Regions from separate parts of the Mesorhizobium sp. B4-1-4 genome, predicted to be linked through region 3. Evidence: riboswitches for the same ligand, from Rfam matches in the RefSeq annotation. Region 3 holds a riboswitch; each other region holds the start of a gene.
What was found. Region 3 has a riboswitch for cobalamin ahead of FJW03_RS05575 (DUF1636 family protein). Riboswitches for the same ligand answer to the same signal wherever they lie in the genome.

Region 1 (5,948 bases), 1.2 Mb from region 3:
TCATCGATCGACTTCAGGAACGGATCGATCCATTTGCCGATGTCCTCGACCAGATTCTGCGGCAGGTCCTGATGCACGCCGCCCGGGCGGAAATAGGCTGCATGCATGCGCGAGCCGGAGGCGCGCTCATAGAACACCATCAGCTTTTCGCGCTCGACGAAGCCCCACAGCGGCGGCGTCAGCGCACCAATGTCCAGCGCCTGCGTCGTCACATTGAGGATGTGCGACATGATGCGGCCGATCTCGCAATAGAGCACGCGGATCAGCTGGCCTCGCTTCGGCACTTCGATGCCGAGCAGCCGCTCGACGGCAAGCGCAAAGGCGTGCTCCTGGTTCATCGGCGCGCAGTAATCGAGCCGATCAAGATAGGGCACGGCCTGCAGATAGGTCTTGTGCTCCATCAGCTTCTCGGTGCCGCGGTGCAGTAGACCGATATGCGGATCGACGCGGTCGATGACTTCGCCATCGAGTTCGAGAACCAACCGCAGAACACCATGGGCAGCGGGGTGCTGGGGCCCAAAGTTGATGTTAAAATTGCGGACGGAGGTTTCGGCCATTCTGGCGCCTCAATTCGTCTTGGCTTTTTCGTCTCCAGGCAGCACGTAGTCCGTGCCTTCCCAAGGAGACAAAAAATCGAAATTGCGGAATTCCTGCTTGAGCTCGACCGGCTCGTAGATGACGCGCTTGGCTTCGTCGTCGTAGCGCAGCTCGACGAAACCGGTCAGCGGGAAATCCTTGCGCAGCGGGTGACCATCAAAGCCATAGTCGGTGAGGATGCGGCGCAGGTCGGGATGGCCCGAAAACAGCACACCATAGAGATCGTAGGTCTCGCGCTCGAACCAGTCGGCGCCGGGATAGACGCCGGTGATCGACGGCACCATCGTCTCCTCGTCAGCCTGCACCTTGACGCGGATGCGCACATTCTGTTTCGGCGACAGGAGATGATAGACGACGTCGAAGCGCTTGGCCCGCGACGGATAGTCGGCGCCACAGATATCGATGATCGAGATGAACTGGCAGTGCGCATTGTCACGCAGGAAAGTCATCACTTCGACGAGGTCGCGTGGTTCGACATGAATGGTGAGTTCGCCATAGGCGAACACCGCGTCCGAGATCCGTCCGCTCATTTTCTCGCCGAGATAGCTCGACAGTTCGCTCAGTGATGCGGCCATGGATTTACCGTTCGATCGTGCCGGTGCGGCGGATTTTCTTCTGCAGGAGAAGAATGCCGTAGAGCAGTGCTTCGGCGCTCGGCGGGCAGCCGGGCACATAGATGTCGACCGGCACGACGCGGTCGCAACCGCGCACCACCGAGTAGGAATAGTGGTAATAGCCGCCGCCATTGGCGCAGGAGCCCATCGAGATGACGTAGCGCGGCTCCGGCATCTGGTCGTAGACCTTGCGCAGTGCCGGCGCCATCTTGTTGGTCAGCGTGCCGGCGACGATCATGATGTCGGACTGGCGCGGAGACGCACGCGGCGCCACGCCGAACCGCTCCGAGTCATAGCGCGGCATCGAGGTGTGGATCATCTCGACCGCGCAGCAGGCGAGGCCGAAGGTCATGAACATCAGCGAGCCGCTGCGCGCCCAGGTGATCAGCGCCTCTGTCGAGGTGACCAGAAATCCCTTGTCGGCGAGCTCATTGTTGATTTCGAGGAAAAAGGGATCGTCCTCCCCCACCGGCCTGCCGGTGTTGGGATCGATAATGCCCTTGGGCTTCGGCGCGACGAGGGTGCCTGAACTGTCGTTCAATCCCATTCCAGCGCTCCTTTTTTCCATTCATAGGCAAAGCCGATGGTCAGCACTGCCAAAAACACCATCATCGACCAGAAGCCGAGCATGCCGATCTTCGAGAAGGACACGGCCCAGGGAAACAAGAAGGCCACTTCCAGGTCGAAGATGATGAACAGGATCGACACCAGGTAGAAACGGATGTCGAATTTCATGCGGGCGTCGTCGAACGAGTTGAAACCGCACTCGTAGGCGGAAAGCTTTTCAGGATCGGGGTTGCGGTAGGCCACCAGAAACGGCGCCGCGATAAGCGCGATGCCGACGACCGCCGCCACTGCGATAAACAGGACGATGGGCAGGTACGAACTGAGAAGTGCGTTCATGCAGCGGCTTTCCGTTGGCGCCAATCCACTTTTGTTACAGCACCGGACCTTAATGCGGAAGCGTGACAGTTTAACCGCTGAACCGTTTTAAGGGGCCTATGCTGCAACGCGGCGAGGGTTAGCGCAGCACTTCCAGCGAAGCAAGTCAAACCTTGTTCAAAACGCCGGGCTGGACGGCATAACGGAAGAAACTGGTCCGATGCGCTCCTGTTTGATTTCCTTCACTTTCTACTCCACTTTTATCTCCTGACATATCTACCGCCATTTGCCTGCTAGCATGCCGGAATCACCGGCTAAAATCCGCAAATCGATCAGGGCAAGGGCTCCCGATGAAGGAAAAAATCTCGCTCGCTATGGCCCGGCGCATCGCGCTCGGCGCTCAGGGCTTTCTCGACCCCCGCCCAAATGGCACGCCGGACCGCCGCCACTTCGCCCGCGTGCTCTCCCGCACCGGCCTGCTGCAGATCGATTCCGTCAGCGCGGTGGTGCGCGCGCATTATATGCCGCTTTATTCGCGGCTTGGCCCCTACCCGCTCGCGCTCCTCGACAATGCCGCCGTGACGCGCAAGCGCACGGTGTTCGAATATTGGGCGCATGAAGCCTCGTTCCTGCCAGTCGAGACATACCCGTTGATGCGCTGGCGCATGCAGCGCGCCGAGCAAGGCGACGAAATGTATCTGGGCCTCGCCAAATGGGGCCGCGAGCACGCCGCCTACATCGAAGAGATCTATCGGGAAGTCGCCGATCGCGGCCCGATCGCCGCCTCGGCGCTTGAGGGCCAGAAAGGTTCGGGCGGCTGGTGGGGCTGGAGCCACGCCAAGCACGCCTTCGAATGGTTGTTCTGGGCCGGCCGCATCACCACCGCGCACCGCCGCGGCTTCGAGCGCTTCTATGACCTGCCGGAGCGCGTGCTGCCGCAAGCGATCCTCGATCTGCCGGTGCCCGCTGCCGAGGACGCGCATCGCGAATTGCTGCGCATTTCCGCCCGCGCCCATGGCGTGGCTACAGCCGGCGACCTGCGCGACTATTTCCGCCTGTCGCCCGCAGACATGAAGGGCCGGCTGGAGGAACTGGTCGAATTGGGCGAGTTGCTGCCGGTGCGTGTCGAGGGCTGGAACAAGCCGGCTTACCTCCATAGAGATACCCGTCTCCCGCGCAAGATCGAAGCGCGCGCCCTGCTGGCACCGTTCGATCCGGTCGTCTTCGAGCGCTCGCGCACCGAGCGGCTGTTCGATTTCCATTACCGCATCGAGATCTACACTCCGGCCGAAAAACGCCAGTACGGCTATTACGTCCTGCCCTTCCTGCTTGGCGACAGGATCGTCGCTCGCGTCGACCTGAGAGCCGACCGACCGGCAAGCGTGCTGCGCGTGCCTGCGGCCTATGCCGAGCCCGGAGCGCCGCCTGAAACCGCCGCCCAGCTCTTCGAGGAATTGAAGCAGATGCAGGTCTGGCTTGGCCTTGAACGTATCGACGTGACGCCGGCCGGCGATCTGGGCCCGGCGCTGGTCGACATCGCCATGTCGTAGCCGCGCGTTGACACAGCTGCCTGCAAAAGCCTAAATCCGCTCCAGACGGTCCCCTGCCCGCAACGGCTGGGGCTAAGAGGGAATGCGGTGCGGGATTTCGATCTCAAATCCGCGGCTGTCCCCGCAACTGTAAGCGAAGAGCCAAGGCCGAAAGCCACTGGGAGTTCCCGGGAAGGCGGCTAACCAAAGACGACGACTCGCGAGCCAGGAGACCTGCCGTCTGCGACAGAAGAATCCGATCGCCCGGCGGGTTTCCGGGCAAGGAGCCCGGTTTTTGGACCACAACGGCAGTTTTTCGGCTGGTGCAGCGGATATATCGTCCGCCGATGGTGACGCCTTGTCCGGCGTCACCGTTATCGTCTGCGCGTCCTGCCGCGACGAAACCGGCTCCGACGCCCATCCCCGCGCCGGCGAACTCCTGGCACGGGACACACGCCGCGCCGCGGCATCCGAGCACGTCCGCGTCCGCGCGGTCGAATGCCTCGGCAACTGCAAACGCCGGCTCAGCGCCGCAATCCTGCGCGACGGCTGCTGGAGTTATGTGTTCGGCGACCTGACCACGGGCAGCGGCGCCGACCTCGTTACCGGCGCCAAACTCTTCGCCACCTCGAGCGACGGCCTCATCCCTTGGCGCGGCCGCCCTGATTCCCTGAAGCGCGGCCTCGTTGCCCGCATCCCTCCCCTCAACCTGCTGAAAGACTGACCATGACCACTTCCGTCTCCCGTGTTCCCTGCACTGTCGTCACCGGCTTCCTCGGCGCCGGCAAGACGACGCTGGTCCGCCATCTCCTCGAAAACGCCGGCGGCAAGCGCATCGCGATCATCGTCAACGAGTTCGGCGACATCGGCATCGACGGCGAGATCCTGAAAGGTTGCGGCATCGACACCTGCCCGGAGGAAAACATCGTCGAACTGGCCAATGGCTGCATCTGCTGCACCGTGGCCGACGATTTCGTGCCGGCACTCGACCGGATCCTGTCGCTGACGCCGAAGGTCGACCATATCCTGATCGAAACCTCGGGCCTTGCTTTGCCCAAGCCGCTGGTCCAGGCCTTCCAGTGGCCGACGGTGAAGAGCCGCGTGACCGTCGATGGCGTGATCGCCGTGGTCGACGGCCCCGCACTGGCCGAAGGCCGAGTCGCCAACGACATGGACGCCCTGCAGGCCCAACGCGCCGGGGATGACAGCCTCGACCATGACGACCCTGTCGAGGAAGTGTTCGAGGACCAGATCGCCTGCGCCGACCTGATCATCCTGTCGAAGAGTGACCTGATGGACGCCGCCGGCTCAGCCCGCGCCAACGCAATCGTCAACGAACACTCCGCCCGGGCTGTCAAGATCGTGCCGACGTCCCATGGCAAGGTCGATCCCTCCGTACTGCTCGGGCTCGGCCTCGCCGTCGAGGACGACATCGAGAACCGCAAGTCCCATCACGACGGCGCATTCGACCACGAGCATGACGACTTCGACACCTTCATTGTCGACATCCCCTCGATCGCCAATCCGGACGAGCTGGCAAAACGCGTCGCCGACGCCGCCGAACAGGAAAACGTGCTGCGGGTGAAAGGTTTCGTCGAGGTGGGCGGCAAGCCGATGCGGCTTTTGCTGCAGGCCGTCGGCCCGCGCGTCAACCATTACTACGACCGCGCTTGGACCGCCGAGGACGACCGCCGCTCGCGCCTTGTCGTCATCGGCCTCAAGGGGCTGAACCGCCCTGCGATCGAGCGTATACTCGCCGGCTGATTTTCAGGCACGGGCCGCGATGCACATCCTCACCACGACATCCGCCTCGCTCGACGATCTCGCCGAGCCGGTCGATCTGCGGCAGACGCCGGCGGATATCGTGGCCCTGTCCTTCACCGACAGCGACCTCGCCGGACTGGCGGCCGCGTGGAAGGCGGATGCCGGCCGCCTGCCCTCGATGCGGCTGGCGGCGCTGCGTGACCTGCGCCACCCGATGTCCGTCGATCTCTGGATCGACAGCGTCGCCCGCCACGCCCGGGTTATTCTCGTCCGCATCCTCGGCGGCTACGACTGGTGGCGCTATGGCTGCGACCAGCTTGCCGCGACCGCCCGGGAACGCGGCATAAAACTGGCGCTGCTGCCCGGTGAAAGCCACGACGAGGATCTCAGGCTGATCGAAGCCTCGACGCTGCCGCGCGCGGAACTTGATGCGCTGCTCGGCTATTTCCGCGAGGGCGGCCCGGCCAATATGAGTTCGCTGGTGTGGAGGTTGGCAGGGCTGGCGGGACAGGAGGAAGCAGCAGCCGCGCCGGTAACTGTGCCCAAAGCGGGCTACTACGAG
Region 2 (5,948 bases), 1.1 Mb from region 3:
AAACAGCCAGACACAGCCGATCAGCAGCGGCTGGTGGATCAGGTAGAAGGCGAGGCTGTGGCGGCCGATGACGACCAGCGGACTGGCCCAGCGGCCGGGCACCAGGCTCGCCAGGCGCGCTCGCATGCCGGAGGCGGAGGCGAGTTTCGTCACCCCGATGCCGATCAGCACCGCGCCGAACCATGGAAACAGCGGAACGTAGTCGTTGGAACGCGGATTGATTGCCGACAGGCCGATCCACCACAGCCACGGATGGTCCAGGGCCTCGAAGCGCAGGTAGACGGGCGCCGCGATGATCAGCGCGGCAACGACAAGCGTCAGCAGGGCGGGCAGTCGCAGGAAGGCGAGGCCAAGCAGGCTGGCGAGCGCGATCTCGTGCAGGATGCCGAAGAAGATGAAGCCATCGGGCGTCGCGATGCGGGTGACAACAGAAATGGCGACCGCCGCGCCGGCGACCATGGCGAACCGCTTCCAGAAGCCGTTCCAGCGGATCTGCTTGCCATGGGCGAGATACAGGCTGACGCCGACCAGGAACAGGAAGGTCGAGGCGATGCAGCGCGCGTAGATCTTCCACCAGCCGAAGGCGGTAAGGCCGGGATCGGTGTAACCGAAGAACTCCAGGTCCCAGGTGAAGTGATAGCTCGCCATGGCCAGCAGCGCGATGCCGCGAACGACGTCGATGGCGGCGATGCGCTTCGGTGGCTCCGGAACGGGTGCGGTCGGCGTATGGATGGTCATGGTCTCGCGATCTGATTCAGCCCCGCTTGAGGACTATCACGGTTCAACCAGACAGAAGAAGGCCGGGACCGTCGGCATAGCGCCGAGCCGCGCCGGCCGTTTGGGATCTCGCTTTAGGCCAGCGCCGGAAAGCCTTTGACCAGCTTCGTTTTTCCCCGCACGCGCGTCGGTTTCCTCTTATTGGCACCGAAATGGCCAAGGCAGATTTGGCCGGTGATTCTGCTTTGGGGAAGCAATGTCCACCCATGTGCGCCATCCGATCTGGCTCCCGGCCCTCAAGGCCACGGATGCGCGCACCTTTGCCTCGCTCTACGCGGTCGAGTCCTTCGCTCGCGCCACGGTGTCGAGCGTCATCCCGATCCAGGCCTACGAGATTCTGCACAACGAGCAGATCGTCTCGATCCTTTATACCATCGTGGCGCTGCTCGGCCTATCGGTGACCTTGTTCATGCCGATGCTGATCCGCCGCTTTGCGCGGCGCTGGGTCTACACCGCCGGCGCCTGCCTGCTCGCCATCGGATCGCTCTTCTTCGTCACCCATACGCTTGCCGGACAATTGGCCGGCATGCTGTGCCGGGTCATGGGCGCCAGCGCGTTGTCGATCACGCTCAATCTCTACATCATGGACCATATCCGCAAGACCGACTTCATGCAGGCCGAGTCGCTGCGCATGGCGTGGTCGATGTTCGCCTGGACCGGTGGCCCGACGCTCGGCATCTTCCTTTACGCGCATTTCGGCATCTATGCCGCGCATGGCGCGGTGGCGGTGTTCGCCGCGATCTTGCTGGCCCTGTTCTGGTTCTATCGGCTCAGCGACAACCAATCGATCCAACCGGGCAAAACGCGTCCGGTCAATCCGCTCGCCAATATCGGCCGCTTCGTCGCGCAGCCGAGACTGAGGCTCGCCTGGCTGATCGCCTTCGGCCGCTCCTGCTTCTGGACGACGTTCTTCGTCTATGGACCGCTGTTCATGGTGATTACCGGCGAGGGCGAACTGGCCGGTGGCTTGCTGGTCTCGGCCGGCAACGCGCTTCTGTTCATGGCCATCTTCTGGGGCAAGGCCGGAAAGCGCTTTGGCGGCCGCAAGACCATGACCTTTGCCTATTTCGCCATGTCGGCCACGCTTCTGGCGGCAGGTGCGGTCGGCGAGAGCGTGCCGCTGCTCACCGGCGCCTTTCTGCTGTGCGGCGCCTTCTTCACCATTGCGCTCGATGCGCTGGGTTCGACCGCCTTCATGCGCTCGGTGCGTACCTACGAACGCGCCCAGATGGCCGCGGTGTACCGGACCTATCTCGATTTTTCCGAACTGACGCCGCCCCTGGTCTATTCGGTGGTGCTGGCGTTCTTCGGGCTGGGTTCGGTTTTCGTCACGCTCGGCCTGCTGGCCGCCGTCTGCGGCTTCGTGACCTGGCGCTATCTGCCGAAATCGCTTTAGTGACCTCGATGGTTCTGCCGGAGCGAATTCTGAAGGCCGACTAGCCGGTTGTCTCGCGCGTTGCGTGGCGCTCGCGCACCCAGTTGTGGAAGCGGTGCAGGTCATACTCCTCGGGCATCAGCACGCCGGCCATGTGCCGCTTCGAATGCAAGCCGTTCTGGTTGATCTCGCAGATCGCGGTATCCTCCTCCAATACCTGCGTGCCGAAGGCGATGATGTTGTCGATGTCGGTCGCGGCGAGCGTCTCGGGCGCGAACAGCCATTCCGCGATCAGTCCGGTCTGCTCCGGACCAAGCGGCATCAGGCGCACGGTCCTGACATAGTCGACATGGCCGACGATAAACATCGAGGGCAGGCTGGTGGCGTAGGTCTGGCCGGCGGCGCGTTCGGCCGGCGTCAAGCCCGGGAAGAGCGGTCCATGCGCCCTGCCATCGCGCGACCAGGTTTCGGCGCCCGACCGCAGGCCACCGGAAAATTCCGGCGCGTCATTGTCGGCGTTGCGGACCCATTCGGGGTCGTCATGCCGGCTCATCAGGCCGCGGCCATAGATCGGCACCAGCCGCGACAGATCCTTGTGCACGCCCGGGCAGTGCAGGCATTCGTTGAAGTTTTCCCAGAAAATCTTCCAGTTGCAGTTCATCACCTTGCGCAGCACATGGCCTGATACCAGCGTTTCCAGCGGCCAGTTGCCGAGATTGCCGGAGGCCGGGTCGAAAGATGCCTGGGCGGAGCCGGCCGCATCCTCTCGCAGGTTGATGAACACGAAGCCGCGCCACACCGACAGGGCGACGCGATAGAGCGGATGGTCCGCCTTGTCGAAGCCGTCTGGCAGCGACTTCGACGGCACGCGCACGAGATCGCCGCGCAGCGAATAGGACCAGGCGTGATAGGGGCACGTGATCAGCCGCGCCTTCAGCCGGCCTTCGCTCTCCTGACAAAGCTGCGAGCCGCGATGCCGGCAGGTGTTGTGGAAGGCGTGCAGTTCGCCGATGTCGTCGCGCAGCACGACGATTTCCTGCGTGCCGACGCGGAAGGTGCGGAAAGCCAGCGGCTGGGCAAGATCGGCTTCGCGGCAGACGAGCAGCCAGTTTCGATACCAGATGGCTTCGAGGTCTCGTTGGTAGGTCTCCGCGTCCCAATAGGCCGATGACGGCAGCGTCGGTTCAGCCCGGGCAAGGCCGTTGTAGGGATCGCGCTCGCTGGCACTGGGCTGCATGGCTGGCTCCTGTGAAGGTGCCAGCCGACACCCGGCCAGTGGAATTGTCAAATGCGGCAAAAGCAAACTGATCTCGACATGGCGCATTCGCAATGGTCGCCGGCGGAATTGGGTTTGCCGGGGGCGTCGATTCTGCCTATAGTCCAGACTGTCGTCGGTTCCGCTTTGGAGCCAAGAGGGAATACGGTGCGGGCTGAGTTCTTGCCCAATGCCGTGGCTGCCCCCGCAACTGTGTGCGGTAGTCCGCTCCATAGGCCACTGAAGATTTTCTTCGGGAAGGTGGAGAAGGGCGCTGATCCGCGAGCCAGGAGACCTGCCGGCGACAGGAAAATGACTTCGATGCCCTCGGGTGGAGGGCGAAAGGACAAGAGATGAATACCGCTTCCGTCTCCCCCGGCACTTCTGTTTCCTCGCAGTCGCGCTTCATGCAGCTCGCGCTTGCCGCGCTGCTCGGCATTTTCGTCGTTGGCTTTGTCGGCTTTTCGCATATCGATGCGGTCCACAATGCCGCCCACGATTATCGTCATTCGATGGCGTTTCCCTGCCACTGACGCGGATTTGACATCATGAACCTGTTTCGCAACGTCGTGTTCATCGCGGCGATCGCAGGGCTCGTGGCCGGCGTCGTTCTCGCCTGCATGCAGGCCTATGCCACCGTGCCGCTGATCCTCAAGGCTGAAGTCTACGAGCAGGCCGGCGGCGGCCACCATCACGACCACGCCGCGTCGGCAGCGGCCGATACCAACGCTATGAGCCCTGCCGCGCCGGCAGGAAACGGCATGAGCTCCGCCGCGCCGGGGCCGGAGCCAGCCGCCGTGGCGGCGGAAGACGAGGGCTGGGCTCCGGCCGACGGCTTCGAGCGTTTTGGTTTCAGTGTGCTTGCCAATATCGTCACCGGCATCGGCTTCGCGCTCGTTCTAGTGGCGGTCTCGGAATTCGCCGGCGGTATCGGCAACTGGCGCCAGGGCGTGTTCTGGGGCCTGGCCGGCTTTGCCGTGTTCACGCTGGCGCCTGGCCTCGGCCTGCCGCCGGAACTGCCGGCCATGCCGGCGGCCGACCTTATACAGCGCCAGATCTGGTGGGTGGCGACCGTGGTCGCGACCGCAATCGGACTGGGCCTGATCGCGTTCCGCAGATCGCTGCCGCTGACCATCCTTGCCGTCCTGCTGATCGTCGCCCCGCACATCGTCGGCGCGCCGCAGCCCGACAGTTTCGAGACGCCGATCCCGGAAGGCCTGCATCACCAGTTCGTGGTGGCGGTAACGCTGACCAATTTGGTGTTCTGGCTGGTGCTCGGGGCGGTTGTCGGCGTGATTCGCGGACGCTTCACTGGCACCGCCACCAGCCTGCGCGACAGCTTTGCCTGATCGCAGCAAGCTGACCTTCATCATCGGTGGTGCACGCTCGGGAAAGAGCGCGCATGCTGAGGTCCTTGTCTCGGCCGCGCCTTCGCCATGGGCCTATATCGCCACCGCGCAAGCCTATGACGCGGAGATGCGCGAACGCATCGCGCTGCACCGCTCGCGGCGCGGCGACGGCTGGGCGACGATCGACGCGCCACTCGATCTCATAGGCGCGATCAAGGCTTTGCCCGACAACCAGCCGATGCTTCTCGACTGCCTGACGTTGTGGCTGACCAATCACATGCTGGCCGAACACGATATCGCAACCGAGTGCCGTCGGTTGGCGGATGTGTTGTCACGGCCGCGCGGCCCGTGGTTCGTGGTATCCAATGAAGTCGGGCAAGGCATCGTGCCGGACAATGCACTGGCGCGCCGGTTCCGCGATGACGCGGGACGGCTCAACCAGCAGGTCGCGGCGGTCGCCGATACGGTGCTGCTGATGGTGGCGGGGCTGCCGCTCAAGGTGAAATGACATGACGGAAGACAAGGATGCGGAGCGCCATCGCGCCAAGATGGCCAAGCGCAAGGCGGTGCAGGATGCCGAGGTGGCGAGCAAAACCGTCGAGAAGGGGCTGCTGATCGTCAATACCGGTCCCGGCAAGGGCAAGACGACGGCTGCCTTCGGCCTGGCGTTGCGCATGCTCGGCTATGGCAAGCGGATCGGCGTCGTCCAGTTCATCAAGGGCAAATGGCACACCGGCGAGAAGGATGCGTTCGCTGCTTTCGGCGACCGCGTCGTGTGGCACGCGATGGGCGAGGGCTTCACTTGGGAGACGCAGGACCTGAAGCGCGACATCGCCGCCGCCGAGGCCGCCTGGGGCAAGGCGCTGGAATTGATCGCCGATCCTTCGATCAGTCTTGTCGTGCTCGACGAACTCAACATCGCTCTGCGCTATGATTATCTCGATCTCGACAAGGTTGTCGCTGCGCTGAAGGCGCGGCGCGAGGGACTGCACATTGTCGTCACCGGACGCAACGCCAAACCGGCGCTGGTCGAGGCGGCGGATCTGGTCACCGAGATGGGAGTCACCAAGCACCACTTTTCGGCAGGCGTGAAGGCGCAGCAAGGGATCGAGTTCTGAGAGTTTTGCGGGCTGTGTGCGAGGCGTTCGGTAAATAGCCTCGCTGATTCCGCTACGCCACGATGGCAATCACC
Region 3 (5,948 bases):
CGCCGGATTTGTGCTTCAGGGCGAGATGCATCAGAACGCTTCCGGATGCATCGCCCTGGCGATCTTGCCGATCGCGTCGATGTTTGCCGGTCCGGGCGTCAGCTCGGCATAACGCAGGGCCACGAAACGCTCGTTCTTGACCGCGTCCGTCTCTTTCATCGCCGGGTGCGCCTTCAGGAAATCAAGGAGTTTCGTGTAACCGCCGCCATCCTGATAGTCGAGCAGGATGAGGAATTGCGGATTGCGCGACGCCACGGTTTCCCAATCCGTGTTGCCCCAGCTCGTCTCCATGTCGGCCATGATGTTTTCGCCGCCGGCCGCCGTGATCATGGCACTCGGGATGGCGAATTTTCCTGCGGTGAACGGCTTGTCCTCGCCGGAATCGTAGAGGAACACCCGTGTTCCCTTGCGATCGCCGACCTTGGCGGTGATGTCAGCGAGTTGCGCCTTCCAACCGGCAACGAGCTTCTCCGCCTCGGCCTCCTTGCCGAAGATCTTGCCCAGTTTTTCGACATCGCCGTAGAGAAGGTCCATCGAGGCGGCGGGCCGGTTCTTGTCGAGATGGACGCAGCTTTCCGTCAGCACCAGCGTCTTGATGCCGTGCGGCGCGAGCGTGTCGGGCGTCACATCGCCGCCCGGCTTCATGCCATAGTACCAGCCGGCGAAGAAGAAATCAGGCTCGACCGCGACGAGGTTTTCGAGTGTCGGGTATTTCGGCGCCAGTTCCGGGATCGAACCCTGCTCGGCCTTGAAATCGGGCCCGACCTTGTACCATCCGGTGATGCCGGTCAGGCCGACGATCGACGGCTGCAGCTTCAGCGCGAAGGCCATCTCTGCCATGTTGAGATCGTGGATGACGGCGCGCTTGGGAGGCGCATCGAAGGTCAGCGGCTTGCCGCAACTGTCGACGGTGACCGGGAAGGCGAAGGCTGCCGACGCCAGCAGCGAGAAGGCGAGCGACAGGGCGAGGCGTTTCACGATTTTTGCTCCTTGGTTGAACTGTGTCGGATGAAAGTCGGTTTCGGTCAGGAAGGCGCCGCACGGTTCGGAACATCGAACACGGTCAGTTCGCGGTCCTCGGTGGGATGGCGCAGGCGAAACACGTCGACGCCGAAAATCTCGCGGATCAGTTGTTGCGTCAGCGCTTCGCGCGGCGCCGCCAGCGCATGGAGCCGGGCTTCGTTCATCACCGCTACCCTTGTGGCGAACGGCGCCACCAGGGCCAGATCGTGCAGCACCGCGATCACCGTCATGCCGAAGCCAGCCACGAGTTCGAGCAGTTCCGCGCGGGCGCGGGGATCGAGATGGTTGGTCGGTTCGTCGAGGAACAATACTTTAGGTTCCTGCGCGATGGCGCGCGCAAGCTGGGCGCGTTGGCGTTCCCCGCCCGACAGTGAGCCAATGGTGCGGCCAAGCAGGGGCAGCAAACCGGTCCGGCGCAGCGCGTCCACGACAATGTCGCGTTCCTCGCTCCTGCGTTTCAAGCCGGCATGCGGGACGCGGCCAAGCTCGACATAGTCGATCACCGCCAGCCGCGGATCCGGCTGGTCGGTCTGCCCGACGACGGCGATGTGCAGGGCCCGCTCGGCCGGCGAAATCCTGTCGAGGCGGCGCCCGCCGAGTTTCACCTCTCCGGAACTTGGCTTGAGCATGCCGGACAACATGCGCAGCAGCGTGGTCTTGCCGGCGCCGTTGGGGCCGATAATGGCGAGGCGATCGCCGATGGCCATGGACAGGCTGACCGCGTGGACCAGATTCCGCCCATTCGCCACCGCGCCGAGATCGCGCGCCTCGAGAAGCGGCACCGTCATCGGCTGTCTCCTGCCGGCTCGCCCGCTACCGGGATGCGGGCCAGCGTCTTGCCGGCCAGTCGCGGCGGACGTTGTCCGGCATTGCACCAGCCGTCGGGGAGCGAGGCGTAGAGCCTGGCAAACCGCACGAGATCGCCGGCGTCGGCCTCGGCATCGATGGAGCCGAAGAGATAGGCGGCCTTGTCCGGGGCCTGGAACGCCACCGCCAGCGGCCGCGCACAGCCTGCCATGCACGCCACCCCCTCGACCGTGAAGCCCTGCGCCACCGCGAGTTCGGCGTGGGTCGACAACCGCGAGCGCAAATCGGTGCACAAAGCTTCGCCCGACCTGGTCCCTGTCGGGATGTCGCGGCAAAGCGTGCACACGATGATACGGTGAATGCGATCTATGGCGGCGCCCAACTTTCCGTCTTTCTCGATTGGCGACGGAAGGATGTTGGCGGTCGGTCGTCAGACCGACGTCCACGTCTCCTCCCGGCACACCCCGTCCGGTCAACTCCGTGATGGCAGGTCTCCTGGCTCGCGGGTCTCGGCGCAATCCTGCCTTCCCAGCCTCGCCGGCCAGTGGCATTTCGGATCTCGCTCACCGCTTACAGTTGCGGGGGCAGCCACGGCCTCGATCCCAGGCGGATCTCACCGTGTTCCCTTTTCACCCCTCGCCTTTCGACTCGGGGACCATCACCATTCCACCCTAGTTTTCCCCGGATTGCATCGCAACGGATTTCTCAGTCGCGACGATCGGAGCCGAAGCCGCGCGCGACCACGCATCTTTATGTAATAACATAACGCAATAACGCATGAGGCGCGGCGCTGTCAAGCGAGGGGCTGTCAGCCATCTGTCGAGCGAATTGCGCGGAGTGCGCAATTTCGATCAAATTGGCCAAACGCGGAAAGCCGGATGATTTCAGGTCGAATCGACCTGAAATCTGAATCCGCTTCTAATCAAAGAGATAGGGCATGACGTCGTCTGAAAACCGCTTCACACTTTTCGGCATCATGCTCTGGCGGAAGATCACAAATCAAGATTCCAGTTCTGACCAACCAGATCCTTGCCGAAGGAATGATGAGGTTCTTCCTCGATCAGTTTGAAGCCGGCGGCCTGATAGATATGCCGGGCAGCGGCGAGAATGTCGTTTGTCCACAAGGTCAGGGTCTTGTATCCCCTGGCGCGGGCAAAGCCGATGACTTCCTCCACCAGTCGCTTGCCGATGCCGAGGCCACGCGCCGAAGGCTCGACATAGAGCAAACGCAGCTTCGCCACCTGATCCGACTTGCGTACGACGAAGACCGAGCCGACGACCTCGCCTTCCCGCTCGGCGATCCAGCTGCGCTCCCATTTCGGATCGTAGGATTTCACGAACGCCGCGAGGATTTCGGCGACCAGCGCCTCGTAGGTTTCGTCCCAGCCAAAGTCCTGGGCATAGAGCAGCCCTTGCCGGTGGGTGATCCAGCCGATGTCGCCGATCTGCAGCGGCCTCAACAGATAGGGGATCGTTGGCTCGGCATTTTCGGCGAGCAGACGCTGCACCGTCTGCATGGATTTGACCAGCCGGTCTTGTTCCGATGCCGGCAGCCGATCGAGCAGGGCCCGGACCTGATCGTGCGATTCCTTGTTCAGCGGTGCGAAGGCATTCCTGCCCGCCTGTGTCAACGCAATCGACGATTGCCTTGCGTCCGAAACCAGCGTCGCTCTGGAGATGAGGTGAAGGCGTTCGAACTTTTTCAGCAAACGGCTGATATAGCCAGCGTCGAGACCGAGATCGCGTCCGAGGTCGGTCGCAGTCAGGCCATCGCGATGCGCCAACTCGTAGAGCACACGCGCCTCGGTCAGGGAAAAGGCGCTTTTCAGCAACCCTTCGTCGAGCAGCCCGATCTGGCGGGTGTAGAAGCGGTTGAATGCCCGCACGGCATCGATCCGCTCCTTGTTGGGCGCATCATTGCGGGGCTGGTGGTGAACCGTCATGGACATCTCCTGTCTTTACAGGATCAATCATTTACTTGACTGAGTCAAGTATCTTGAGCATCCGACGTGTTCACATCGTCGGCAACACCGGCCAACGATCCGCAAATCCTGCCGCCGGATAGCACCGCGATCGACCCGAACTGCTGCAGCACGGCCGCGCTCTGTGTCGGCCGCAGGAACGCGTAATCGCCTGGCCTGATGACTGTATAGACAGGCAGGCCCATGAATTGCTGCAACCCACGTCAACAGGCGGGAGCGGCGTGAGGGCGATCCTGGCCGGTCGCTGGTCTATCTCGCCCGACGAATGAGGCCTTCAAAGCCGTCGGCCAGATCGGAGGCGCCGGCCGTGAATATCTTCACGAGGTTCTGGGGACGGCCGGGAGTTTTGTTGGCATCAAGGAGGATGGCCCTGCCCTCATGCAGGACGAAATCGAATTTTCCGTAGTCAAAGCCGAGTTCACGTCGCCGCGGCGGAACGTTGCCCGCTTCTGGTCCTCGGTTCGGCCAAGCTTCGGTAAGTTCACCATCATGATGGAAAGAGGCACTCGGCGCGCCTTGACTCTGGCAGGCCAGCAGCCTATCTCATCGCCACGTTAGCACTCGCCATTGGTGAGTGCTAACTACAGGTCCGGCGCCGCCGGACTTTGTTGTTGTCCGGCTTCGCCGGATGGAGGAACTGTTTCTCACCGTTCTCATCGAGGAAGAAAAAATGGCAAAGTCGAAGTTCCGCCCGCTTCATGACCGCGTGGTCGTTCGCCGGGTCGAATCCGAATCCAAGACCGCCGGCGGGATCATCATCCCGGATACGGCGAAGGAAAAGCCGCAGGAAGGCGAGATCATCGCCGTCGGCTCCGGCGCCCGCGACGAAAGCGGCAAGCTCGTTCCGCTGGACGTCAAGGCTGGCGATCGCATCCTGTTCGGCAAGTGGTCGGGCACGGAAGTCAAGCTCAATGGCGAAGACCTTCTGATCATGAAGGAATCCGACATCATGGGCATCATCGGCTGATTATCGGCCTTTCCGTCAACTGAATCTTGAATCTTCGGGCTCGCTGCGAGCCCCTGCCAGGAGTTAAACATGGCTGCCAAAGACGTAAAATTCTCCCGTGACGCCCGCGAGCGCATGCTGCGCGGTGTCAACATCCTCGCCGACGCGGTGAAGGTCACGCTCGGCCCCAAGGGCCGCAACGTCGTCATCGACAAGTCGTTCGGCGCCCCGCGCATCACCAAGGACGGCGTCACCGTCGCCAAGGAAATCGAGCTTGAGGACAAGTTCGAGAACATGGGCGCGCAGATGGTCCGCGAAGTTGCTTCGAAGACCAACGACATCGCCGGCGACGGCACCACGACCGCGACCGTTCTGGCTCAGTCGATCGTCCAGGAAGGCCACAAGGCGGTTGCCGCCGGCATGAACCCGATGGATCTGAAGCGCGGCATCGATCTCGCCGTGGCCGACGTGGTCGGCACGCTGATCAAGAACGCCAAGAAGATCAAGACCTCGGAAGAGGTTGCCCAGGTCGGCACCATCGCCGGCAATGGCGACTCCTCGGTCGGCTCGATGATCGCGGAAGCGATGCAGAAGGTCGGCAATGAAGGCGTCATCACGGTCGAGGAAGCCAAGACCGCCGATACCGAACTGGAAGTCGTCGAAGGCATGCAGTTCGACCGCGGCTATCTCTCGCCTTACTTCGTCACCAACGCCGACAAGATGGTCGCCGATCTGGAAGACGCCTACATCCTGCTGCATGAGAAGAAGCTCTCCAACCTGCAGGCCATGCTGCCGGTGCTCGAGGCTGTGGTGCAGACCTCCAAGCCGCTGCTCATCATCTCGGAAGACGTCGAAGGCGAGGCTCTGGCCACGCTGGTCGTCAACAAGCTGCGTGGCGGCCTGAAGATCGCCGCCGTCAAGGCGCCGGGCTTCGGCGACCGCCGCAAGGCCATGCTGGAAGACATCGCCATCCTGACCGGTGGCCAGGTCATCTCGGAAGACCTCGGCATCAAGCTCGAGAATGTCGGCCTCAACATGCTCGGCCGCGCCAAGAAGGTGTCGATCTCCAAGGAGAACACCACCATCGTCGACGGCGCCGGCAAGAAGCCGGAGATCCAGGGCCGCGTCGCGCAGATCAAGCAGCAGATCGAGGAGACCACCTCGGACTACGACAAGGAGAAGCTGCAGGA

Region 1: linked by a shared signal. The riboswitch ahead of FJW03_RS11420 (DUF1636 family protein) and the one ahead of FJW03_RS05575 (DUF1636 family protein) in region 3 are both predicted to bind cobalamin.
Region 2: linked by a shared signal. The riboswitch ahead of FJW03_RS11205 (CbtB domain-containing protein) and the one ahead of FJW03_RS05575 (DUF1636 family protein) in region 3 are both predicted to bind cobalamin.

Annotation. Positions count from the first base shown of each region.
Region 1 covers NZ_CP083950.1:2,345,480-2,351,427, forward strand. Annotated here, with positions in the region: gene FJW03_RS11395 (NADH-quinone oxidoreductase subunit D) at 1-557, opposite strand, end outside; gene FJW03_RS11400 (NADH-quinone oxidoreductase subunit C) at 567-1,172, opposite strand; gene FJW03_RS11405 (NuoB/complex I 20 kDa subunit family protein) at 1,177-1,758, opposite strand; gene FJW03_RS11410 (NADH-quinone oxidoreductase subunit A) at 1,749-2,114, opposite strand; gene FJW03_RS11415 (winged helix-turn-helix domain-containing protein) at 2,444-3,643, shown strand; cobalamin riboswitch at 3,673-3,879, shown strand; gene FJW03_RS11420 (DUF1636 family protein) at 3,918-4,346, shown strand; gene cobW (cobalamin biosynthesis protein CobW) at 4,349-5,386, shown strand; gene cobN (cobaltochelatase subunit CobN) at 5,406-5,948, shown strand, end outside.
Region 2 covers NZ_CP083950.1:2,300,639-2,306,586, reverse strand. Annotated here, with positions in the region: gene FJW03_RS11220 (heparan-alpha-glucosaminide N-acetyltransferase) at 1-738, opposite strand, end outside; gene FJW03_RS11215 (MFS transporter) at 974-2,173, shown strand; gene FJW03_RS11210 (aromatic ring-hydroxylating oxygenase subunit alpha) at 2,214-3,389, opposite strand; cobalamin riboswitch at 3,528-3,725, shown strand; gene FJW03_RS11205 (CbtB domain-containing protein) at 3,761-3,940, shown strand; gene FJW03_RS11200 (CbtA family protein) at 3,956-4,756, shown strand; gene cobU (bifunctional adenosylcobinamide kinase/adenosylcobinamide-phosphate guanylyltransferase) at 4,749-5,264, shown strand; gene cobO (cob(I)yrinic acid a,c-diamide adenosyltransferase) at 5,266-5,874, shown strand; gene cbiB (adenosylcobinamide-phosphate synthase CbiB) at 5,927-5,948, opposite strand, start outside.
Region 3 covers NZ_CP083950.1:1,178,465-1,184,412, reverse strand. Annotated here, with positions in the region: gene FJW03_RS05590 (FecCD family ABC transporter permease) at 1-31, opposite strand, end outside; gene FJW03_RS05585 (ABC transporter substrate-binding protein) at 31-978, opposite strand; gene FJW03_RS05580 (ABC transporter ATP-binding protein) at 1,026-1,811, opposite strand; gene FJW03_RS05575 (DUF1636 family protein) at 1,808-2,212, opposite strand; cobalamin riboswitch at 2,298-2,505, opposite strand; gene FJW03_RS05570 (helix-turn-helix domain-containing GNAT family N-acetyltransferase) at 2,823-3,773, opposite strand; gene FJW03_RS05565 (hypothetical protein) at 3,818-3,997, opposite strand; gene groES (co-chaperone GroES) at 4,483-4,779, shown strand; gene groL (chaperonin GroEL) at 4,849-5,948, shown strand, end outside.